Linked DNA regions of Variovorax sp. PBL-E5. The protein of the gene in region 3 interacts with the protein of the main gene of each other region in a pairwise test. Links are inferred from orthologs where the notes say so. Each region holds a gene or a part of one and is shown on either strand. Other genes may lie near its edges. The genes, in order: WDLP6_RS13760, glnL and WDLP6_RS14290.

Region 1 (3,306 bases), 110 kb from region 3 along the record:
GCAGCCAAGCGCCTGTGCGCCTTCACCTACGAAGCCATGTGGCACGGCATCGTCAAGGTCAGGCCCGGCATCCACCTGGGCGACATCGGCTTCGCGATCCAGCGCTTTGCCGAGAGCAACGGCTTCTCGGTGGTGCGCGAGTTCTGCGGCCACGGCATCGGCCGCGGCTTCCACGAGGAGCCGCAGGTGCTGCACTACGGCAAGCCCGGCACGCTGGAAGAACTCAAGCCCGGCATGACCTTCACCATCGAGCCGATGATCAACGCCGGCAAGCGCGACATCAAGGAAGACGCCAAGGGCGGCCAGTACGACGGCTGGACCATCGTCACGCGCGACCATTCGCTGTCGGCGCAATGGGAGCACACGGTCCTGGTCACCGAGACCGGCTACGAGGTGCTCACGCTGTCCGCCGGCAGCCCCCCGCCGCCCGCTTTCGTCAGCGCCGCGGCCTGACGCCGTATCGGCCGCCCGTGGCTGCCATCATGGTCGACATCCCGTCGCTGCGTGACGCCTATCGCGCGCGCAAGCTCGCGCTGTTCGACCAGTTGCGCAGCGCGCGCGCGCCGACGCGCAGCGTCCACACCGCATTGCGGCAGCTGTCGGCGCTGGCCGATGAAACGCTGGGCGCACTGTGGGCCGAGGCCGGATTCGCGCATGCGTTCGCGCTGGTCGCGGTCGGCGGCTTCGGGCGCGGCGAGCTGTTCCCCTATTCGGATGTCGACGTGCTGCTGCTGCTGCCCGACGATCATGCGGCCGACATCGCGCCCGAGCGGCTCGAAGCCTTCATCGGCCAGTGCTGGGATGCGGGCCTCGAGATCGGCTCCAGCGTGCGCACGGTCGATGAATGCCTGGCCGAGGCCTCGAAGGACGTCACGGTCCAGACCTCGCTGCTCGAATCGCGGCTCGTGGTCGGAGACAAGCGGCTCTATGCGGGATTTCGCAAGCGCTTCCTCGCTGCCATCGACCCGCAAGCCTTCTACGCCGCCAAGTCGCAGGAGATGCGGCACCGCCACCAGAAGTTCGACAGCACGCCCTATGCGCTCGAACCCAACTGCAAGGAATCGCCCGGCGGCCTGCGCGACCTGCAGACCATCCTGTGGATGAGCAAGGCGGCGGGCTTCGGCAACCGCTGGGACGACCTCGCGAAGTCCGGCCTGGCCACGCCCTTCGAGGTGCAGCAGATCAAGCGCAACGAGGCGCTGCTGAGCCTGATCCGCGCGCGCCTGCACGTGATCGCCAACCGCCGCGAGGACCGGCTGGTGTTCGACCTGCAGACCGCCGTCGCCGCCAGCTTCGGCTATGCCGGCGAGTCCCAGCGCAGGGCGAGCGAAGCGCTGATGCGCCGCTACTACTGGGCCGCCAAGGCGGTGTCGCAGCTCACGCAGATCCTGCTGCTCAACATCGCCGAACGCCTGCAGCCGCAGGCCGAGGAAGCGACGCGCATCAACGACCGCTTCTTCGAGAAGGCCGGGCTGATCGAGGTGGCGAGCGACGATCTCTACCTGAAGGATCCGCACGCGATCCTCGAGACCTTCCTGCTCTACCAGAAGACGATCGGCGTCAACGGCCTCGCGCCGCGCACGCTGCGCGCGCTCTACAACGCGCGCCATGTGATGGACAGCAAGTTCCGCAACGACCGCGTGAACCACATGACCTTCATGCGCATGCTGCTGGAGCCGCGCGGCATCACGCACGCGCTCAGGCTCATGAACCAGACCTCGGTGCTGGGGCGCTACCTGCGCGTGTTCCGCAGCATCGTCGGGCAGATGCAGCACGACCTGTTCCACGTCTACACGGTCGACCAGCACATCCTGATGGTGCTGCGCAACGTGCGGCGCTTCTTCATCGCCGAGCATGCGCACGAGTATCCGTTCTGCTCGCAGCTCGCCGCGGGCTGGGACAAGCCGTGGATCCTGTACGTCGCCGCGCTGTTCCACGACATCGCCAAGGGCCGCGGCGGCGACCACTCCGAGCTCGGTGCGCGCGACGTGCGGCGCTTCTGCCGCCAGCACGAGATCGAGCGCGAGGACAGCCGGCTGATCGAGTTCCTGGTGGCTGAGCACCTGGTGATGAGCCAGGTCGCGCAGAAGCAGGACCTGAGCGACCCGGAGGTGATCGGCGCCTTCGCCAAACGCGTGGGCAACGAGCGCTATCTGACGGCGCTGTACCTGCTGACCATCGCCGACATCCGGGGCACCTCGCCGCGCGTGTGGAATGCCTGGAAAGGCAAGCTGCTCGAAGACCTCTACCGATCGACGCTGCGCGCGCTGGGCGGACGCATGCCGGATCCGGGCGCCGAGGTCGAGGCGCGCAAGCGCGACGCGCTGATCCAGCTGGCGCTGTATGCGCAACCCTTCGAGGCGCACAAGGCGCTGTGGGAGACGCTCGACGTCGGCTACTTCATGCGCCACGATGCGTCGGAGATCGCGTGGCACACCAAGCAGCTGTCGCGCCACGTGCCGCCGCGCGGCATACCGGTCGATCCGCATGCGCCGGCCCTGGTGCGCGCCCGGCTGTCGCCGGTGGGCGAAGGCCTGCAGGTGGTCGTGTACACGCCCGATCAGCCCGACTTGTTCGCACGCATCTGCGGCTACTTCGATCAGGCCTCGTTCAGCATCCTGGATGCCAAGGTCCACACGGCGAGCAACGGCTATGCGCTGGACACCTTCCAGGTCGTCGCGACCTTCATTCCCGAGCATTACCGCGACCTGATCAGCATGGTCGAGACCGGGCTGGCGAAAACGCTCGGCGAAGCCGGGCCGCTGCCGCCGCCGAGCAAGGGCCGCGTCTCGCGCCGGGTGCGGAGTTTTCCGATCAAGCCGCGCATCAGCCTCCTGCCCGACGAGAAGGCGCAGCGCTGGCTGCTCAACATCTCGGCCAGCGATCGCACCGGCCTCTTGTATTCGGTCGCACGCGTGCTGGCGCGGCATCATCTGAATCTTCAGCTCGCGAAGGTGACGACGCTCGGCGAACGGGTCGAGGACACCTTCCTGATCAGCGGACCGGAATTGCAGGGGCAGCGCGCGCAGCTGGCGATCGAGACCGAACTGCTCGAGGCGCTGGCGGCCTGAGCGTCGCTAGTCCCGGCCGGCAGCGAGTCGCCGCTCCAGCCACCCGGCGTACCTCGCCAACCCGAAGCACATCACCCAATACACCAGCGCCAGGAACAGGTAGCCCTCGAGGTAGAACGGCCGCCATGTCGGATCGCCGCCGAGGGCCAGCCCCAGCGCGCCGGTCAGTTCGAAGAGGCCAACCACGGTCACCAGCGAGGTGTCCTTCAGGGTTCCGACGACGGTGTTGGTAATT
Region 2 (2,966 bases), 1.3 Mb from region 3 along the record:
TTCTCGAGCTGCCGCACATTGCCGGGAAAACCGAAGGTCGCGAGCTGCACGAGCGCCGCGTCCGAGATGCGCTTGGGTTCCACGCCGAGCTGCTTGGCGCTTTGCTGAAGGAAATGGCGCGTGAGCGCGGGGATGTCCTCGCCGCGCTCGCGCAGCGCCGGCAGCCGCAGCCGGATCACGTTGAGCCGATGGAACAGGTCTTCGCGAAAGCCGCCGAGCTTCACGCGCTGTTCGAGATCCTGGTGCGTGGCGGCGATCACGCGCACGTTGGCCTTGACCGAGTTGTGTCCGCCCACGCGATAGAAATGCCCGTCGCTCAGCACGCGCAGCAGCCGCGTCTGCAGGTCGAAGGGCATGTCGCCGATCTCGTCGAGAAACAGGGTGCCGCCTTCGGCCTGCTCGAAGCGTCCGCGCCGCATCGTCTGCGCGCCGGTGAAGGCGCCGCGCTCGTGGCCGAAGAGCTCGCTTTCGAGCAGGTCCTTGGGAATGGCAGCGGTGTTGATGGCGACGAAAGGGCCGCTGGCGCGCGACGAATGCTTGTGCAGCGCGCGCGCCACCAGTTCCTTGCCGGAGCCCGACTCGCCGGTGATCAGCACCGTGACGTTGCTTTGCGAGAGCCGGCCGATCGCGCGGAACACGTCCTGCATCGCGGGCGCCTGGCCCAGCATCTCGGGCGCTTCGGCCATGCGCTCCTCGGCCACTTCCTCGCGTTGACTCTCGTCGACTGCACGACGGATCAGCTCGACGGCGCGCGGCAGGTCGAAGGGCTTGGGAAGGTATTCGAAGGCACCGCCCTGAAAAGCCGACACGGCGCTGTCGAGGTCGGAGAACGCGGTCATGATGATGACCGGCAGGCCCGGATGCCTGGCCTTGATCTTGTCGAGCAGCTCGAGCCCGGAGCCGCCCGGCATGCGGATGTCGCTCACCAGGACCTGCGGGCCCTGCATCTCGTCATCCGTCGCGGCCTCGAGGGCGGCAAGCACCTCCCGGGTGTTGGTGAAGCTGCGGGTCGGCATGTCTTCGCGCAGCAGCGCCTTTTCCAACACGAAGCGGATCGATTGGTCGTCATCCACTATCCAGATCGGCTTCATGCAGCTCCTTGTTGCCTGGCTGCTAGGGCAGCGGTATCAATATCTTGAAATCGGTTCGTCCCGGGACGCTGTCGCACTCGATCACGCCATGATGCTGCTGCACAAAAGTTTGCGCGAGCGTCAATCCCAGCCCAGTCCCGCCTTCCCTGCCCGAAACGAGTGGATAGAAGATACGGTCCTTGATCGTGTCCGGCACACCCGGTCCATTGTCGATGACATGCAATTCCAGTGCCAGTCGATACCACTGCTTGTTGAAGATCACCTGGCGCGCGATGCGGGTCCTGAAGGTGATCTGCGCATCGCCGGCCGCGCGACGCTCGGCGAGCGCCTGCGCCGCGTTGTGGACGATGTTGAGCGTGGCCTGGATGAGCTGCTCGCGATCGCCGCGAAACTCGGGAATCGACACGTCGAAATCGCGCTCGATGTGCAGGTCGCGCGGAAACTCCGCGAGGATCACGGAACGCACCCGTTCGCACACCTCGTGGATGTTGACGTCACCGACGACATGCGGCCGGCGGTGCGGCGCCAGCAGGCGATCGACCAAAGTCTGCAGCCGATCGGCTTCATGGATGATCACCTGCGTGTATTCGATGAGGTCGCGCGACTCGACTTCCATCTGCAGCAGCTGCGCCGCGCCGCGGATGCCGCCGAGCGGATTCTTGATCTCGTGCGCGAGGTTGCGGATCAGTTCCTTGTTGGCTTGCGCCTGATCGAGCAGCCGCTCCTCGCGGTCCTGCCGCGCCTGCTGCTCGAGCGCCGACATCTCGATGATCAGCTCGCCGGGCCGGTCGCTCTGCGCGAGTGTCACCAGCACCGGCATCAGGTCATGGTTGACGCGGCGCAGCAGCGCTTCGTAGCGCAGCGTCGCGAAGTCGTTGCTGCGCGCACCCTCGATGGCGGTGCGCAGCACGTGCGGCTCGTGGAAGCAGGCGCCGAACTGCGAGCCCTCGAGCGTTCGGCGGGAGGTGCCGAGCGCATCCTCGAGGCCCGAGTTGGCGAACAGCACGGAGCCGTCCATGCGGACCACCGCAATCAGCGTGGACAGCAGATCGAAGGACTGGAAGCGCTTGCCGGCGCCCGCGGGCTTGCCGAAGGCCATGCGCTCAGGCCGCCGTCGGGCGAATGGCCGGCAAGTGCAATGCCGAAGAAGACAGCGCCATTCAGGGACTGGACGGCTGCGGCGGCAGGCGACCGAGCTCGCGGCGGATGCCCGCGATGTCGCTCTCGTTGCGCGCGATCTCGGCCTTCATGTCGGCCACGCGGTCGAGATACTTCTGGTAGTTCTTGCTCTCGCTGCCCTGCTTTTCGGGCTCGCCATTGTTGTAGTCCTTCCGAAGCTGGGCCTGGCGGTCTTCCGCCTTTTTGAGTTCTGACTGCAGCACCGAACGGGCCTCGCCGTCGCGCGCACGCTGGTCGGCGCTGTCGACCCGGGGACTGCCGGCCGGCGCCCGAACCGCACCGCCCCCTGACGCCGCAGCGGCCGCGGGACGGGTGCCCTGCACCACGGTGACGTTGCCGCCTTCCATCACCTTGCAGCCGCGCTGCTGGGCGACGGTCGCGTTGTTGGTGTATTCGTTGCCGCAGCGCCAGACACGCTCCTGTGCCTGGGCCTGAACGTGCACGCCGGCTGCCGCGAAGGCGGCCAGCAGGAAAGCGGGAAGTGTCTTCATGGTCATGGATCTGGGTAGCACGGCAAATCGGCATTCTCGTTGCAATTCGAAGCAGCAAGCACGCCGAGGTTCCCGACCAAAGAAAAAGGACGGCGGTGCCGTCCTTTTTAACGCAATCGTGCGCGAAGCCCCGGGGCGAGCAACATTACAAGGAGTAGTACATGTCGAACTCGACCGGGTGCGTCGCCATCCGGAAGCGGGTGAC
Region 3 (3,151 bases):
CGCGTTGTTGCGCTACTTGCTGAGCTGGGTGTGGTTCCTACCGTCGCTCGCGGCGATTGCGCCCTTCAAGCTGGGGGGCGGCGAATCGACGGTGCTGATCTTCGGCTGGGTCGCAGTCTGGGCGATGTTGTCCCGATTCCATCCCGAGCACCAGTTCTGGCACGACGCCTGGGCGGGAACCCGCCTCATTCCGTCCGCACCGCTCAGCCGACGATGAGCCCCGACACCCCGGCCAATCCGCAAAAGTCACGCCGCGGTCTGATCCGAATCTGGCACGCGGTGCTCATCTCGCTGGACGGCTTCCGCGCCGGCTGGAAAGAGCCTGCCTTCCGACAGGAAGTGCTGTTTGCGGTCTTCATGCTGCCTGCGGCGTTCTGGGTCGGCAGCAACTGGGTGGAAACTGCGTTGCTCGCCGCCACCATCGTGCTGGTGCTGATCGTCGAGTTGCTCAACAGCGGCATCGAAGCCGCGGTCGACCGGATCGGTCCGGAGTGGCATTCGTTCTCCAAGAGTGCCAAGGACATGGGGAGTGCCGCAGTACTTTTGTCCATCCTCCTGTGCGGCGGTGTCTGGCTGGCAGCATTGTGGCAACGCTTTGCCACTTAGGTTCCATCAGAGCGCGGCATGATCGGGGGATGACTCCAGCTTTTTCGATTTGTGTGTATTGCGGTTCGCGTGCCGGCGAACGCCCCGAGTTCACCGGCATCGCCGAGGCGGTTGGCCGTTGGATCGGCGAGCATCGGGGCCAGCTGGTCTACGGCGGCGGTCGTACCGGCCTGATGGGTACATTAGCGAACGCTACCCGCACATCCGGCGGGCGCGTGGTCGGCATCATTCCCCAGGCCCTGGTGGACAAGGAACTCGCGAACCGCCTCAGCGACGAGCTGCACGTCGTCGACACGATGCACGAGCGCAAGGCCATGATGGGCGAGCGCGCTGATGCCTTCCTTGCGATGCCGGGCGGCATCGGAACCTTCGAGGAGTTGTTCGAGATCTGGACCTGGCGCCAGCTCGGCTACCACGACAAGCCAATCGGGATCCTGAATGCGGCCAGCTACTACGACGCGCTGTTCGCGTTCCTCGCACACAGCGTGCGCGAAGGCTTCATGGGCGAATGGCAGATGGGATTGGTGCGCACCGGCAACGAAGCCCCGGCCTTGCTCGAAGCGCTGGTCGAAGAGGCTCACCGCCACCCCCGCGGCGACAAGCTCGCCGAGATCCTCTAACGGCGCTCAGAACGGGGTTTTTCGGGAGGGGCGCCGCGCCCGGCCGCCCGAAGCGGCCGGCCCGCCCCCGGGCAGGAGGTCGGCGAAGCGACACGAAGTGCGTGCAGCCTGGGGGCGAGCAACCTACACCGCTGCTTCGTCTTCCTCGCCGGTGCGGATGCGCACCACGCGCTCGACGTTCGTGACGAAGATCTTGCCGTCGCCGATCTTTCCGGTCCGGGCGGCACCCACGATCGCATCGACGCACCGGTCGACGTCGGCCTCGTTGACCACGACCTCGACTTTCATCTTCGGCAGGAAGTCCACCACATATTCCGCGCCTCGATAGAGCTCGGTATGGCCTTTCTGGCGCCCAAAGCCCTTGACTTCGGTCACGGTGAGCCCGGTGACGCCAACCTCGGCCAAGGCCTCGCGCACGTCGTCGAGCTTGAACGGTTTGACGATGGCGGTGATCTGCTTCATGCGGTCTTTCTTCCGGCGGTTTCGTTGAATCTGCTGGTGATAGGGTATCGCCAATCCTTGCCGAAGCTTCGGTGGCTAACCCGGATGCCCACAGGCGCCTGGCGCCTTTTGTATTCGTTGATCTTGATCAGCCGCGCCACCCGCTCCACCACCGCACGGTCGTAGCCGGCGGCAATGATCTCGTCGATGCCTTCGTCGTCTTCCATGTAGCGCGACAGGATGCCGTCGAGTATGTCGTAAGGCGGCAAACTGTCCTGATCGGTCTGGTCGGGTCGAAGCTCCGCGCTCGGCGGCCGCGTGATGATGCGCTCGGGGATCGGCTCGAAGCCGGTGCCATACGGATCGTGCGCATTGCGCCAGCGCGCCAGCGCGAACACGGTGGTCTTCAGCAGGTCCTTGATGACCGCAAAGCCGCCCGCCATGTCACCGTACAGCGTGCAGTAGCCGGTCGCCATTTCGCTCTTGTTGCCGGTGGTCAGGACGATCGAGCCGAACTTGTTAGACAGGGCCATCAGCAGGGTGCCGCGAATGCGGGCCTGCAGGTTCTCCTCGGCCGTGTCCTCGGCCAGACCCTTGAACTCCTCGGCCAGCGCGCCCCGGAACGACTCGAACGTGTGCTTGATCGAGATCTCGTCGTAGCGCACGCCGAGCCGCTCGGCCATCGCCCGGGCGTCGATCCAGCTGATGTCGGCGGTATAGGGCGAGGGCATCATCACGGCCCGCACCTTGTCCTTGCCCAGGGCGTCGACTGCGATGGCAAGCACCAGCGCCGAATCGATGCCGCCCGACAAGCCGAGGATCGCGCCCGGAAAACCGTTCTTGCCGATGTAGTCGCGAACCCCCATGACCAGCGCATCCCAGAGCTGGGCTTCGGCGTCACGCGCCGCCACCACCGCGGCCTCGTTGCGCGCGAACTCGACGCCGCCGGCGCCGCGCTCCGTTTCTGCAAAGACCAGTTGTTCCTTGAAGCTTTCCGCCTGCAGCGCGATGCTGCCATCCGCCTGCAGCGCGAAAGAGGCGCCGTCGAACACCACCTCGTCCTGGCCACCCACCAGATGCGCATAGACCAGCGGCAGATTCACCGCCTTCGCGCGTTCCGCCATTCGCGCGACCCGCTCGCCTTCCTTGCCGACATGGAAGGGCGACGCATTGATCACGGCCAGAATTTCGGCGCCAGCCTGCTTCGCGAGTTGCGCGGGTGCTTCGAACCAGGCGTCCTCGCAGATCAGCAGCCCGACCGCCACGCCACCCGCCTCGAACACGCACACGCCCTGGCCCGGCGTGAAGTAGCGGCGCTCGTCGAACACTTGGTAGTTCGGCAGTTCGCGCTTCGCATAGGTTTCGAGAACGCGGCCTTCGCTCAGGACGCTGGCCGCGTTGGAGCGCAGCTGCACGGCGACAGACCTGCTGCGCAGGCTGCTGCCGGTGGGATGCCCGACGACGACCACCATGCCGGCCAAGTC

The links.
Region 1: the proteins of WDLP6_RS14290 (region 3) and WDLP6_RS13760 interact in binary tests that used the Escherichia coli proteins (3 or more experiments, as listed by UniProt). The link is inferred for Variovorax sp. PBL-E5 from one-to-one orthologs.
Region 2: the proteins of WDLP6_RS14290 (region 3) and glnL interact in binary tests that used the Escherichia coli proteins (3 or more experiments, as listed by UniProt). The link is inferred for Variovorax sp. PBL-E5 from one-to-one orthologs.

Annotation. Positions count from the first base shown.
Region 1 is NZ_LR594671.1:2,828,520-2,831,825, forward strand. Bases 123-3,276 are described here. They hold WDLP6_RS13760 ([protein-PII] uridylyltransferase), read left to right. Parts: upstream 123-482; coding sequence 483-3,071; downstream 3,072-3,276. Other genes in these bases: map (type I methionyl aminopeptidase), read left to right, coding at 123-453; WDLP6_RS13765 (amino acid ABC transporter permease), read right to left, coding at 3,078-3,276. Outside these bases: more of map, read left to right, coding at 1-122; more of WDLP6_RS13765, read right to left, coding at 3,277-3,306.
Region 2 is NZ_LR594671.1:1,676,742-1,679,707, reverse strand. Bases 153-2,966 are described here. They hold glnL (nitrogen regulation protein NR(II)), read right to left. Parts: upstream 2,191-2,966; coding sequence 1,114-2,190; downstream 153-1,113. Other genes in these bases: glnA (type I glutamate--ammonia ligase), read right to left, coding at 2,907-2,966; WDLP6_RS08185 (hypothetical protein), read right to left, coding at 2,252-2,761; ntrC (nitrogen regulation protein NR(I)), read right to left, coding at 153-1,091. Also shown: more of ntrC, read right to left, coding at 1-152.
Region 3 is NZ_LR594671.1:2,941,043-2,944,193, forward strand. Bases 20-3,018 are described here. They hold WDLP6_RS14290 (P-II family nitrogen regulator), read right to left. Parts: upstream 1,689-3,018; coding sequence 1,350-1,688; downstream 20-1,349. Other genes in these bases: WDLP6_RS14275 (RDD family protein), read left to right, coding at 20-217; WDLP6_RS14280 (diacylglycerol kinase), read left to right, coding at 214-606; WDLP6_RS14285 (TIGR00730 family Rossman fold protein), read left to right, coding at 636-1,226; WDLP6_RS14295 (NAD+ synthase), read right to left, coding at 1,685-3,018. Also shown: more of WDLP6_RS14275, read left to right, coding at 1-19; more of WDLP6_RS14295, read right to left, coding at 3,019-3,151. UniProt on the Escherichia coli protein: P-II indirectly controls the transcription of the glutamine synthetase gene (glnA). P-II prevents NR-II-catalyzed conversion of NR-I to NR-I-phosphate, the transcriptional activator of GlnA. When P-II is uridylylated to P-II-UMP, these events are reversed.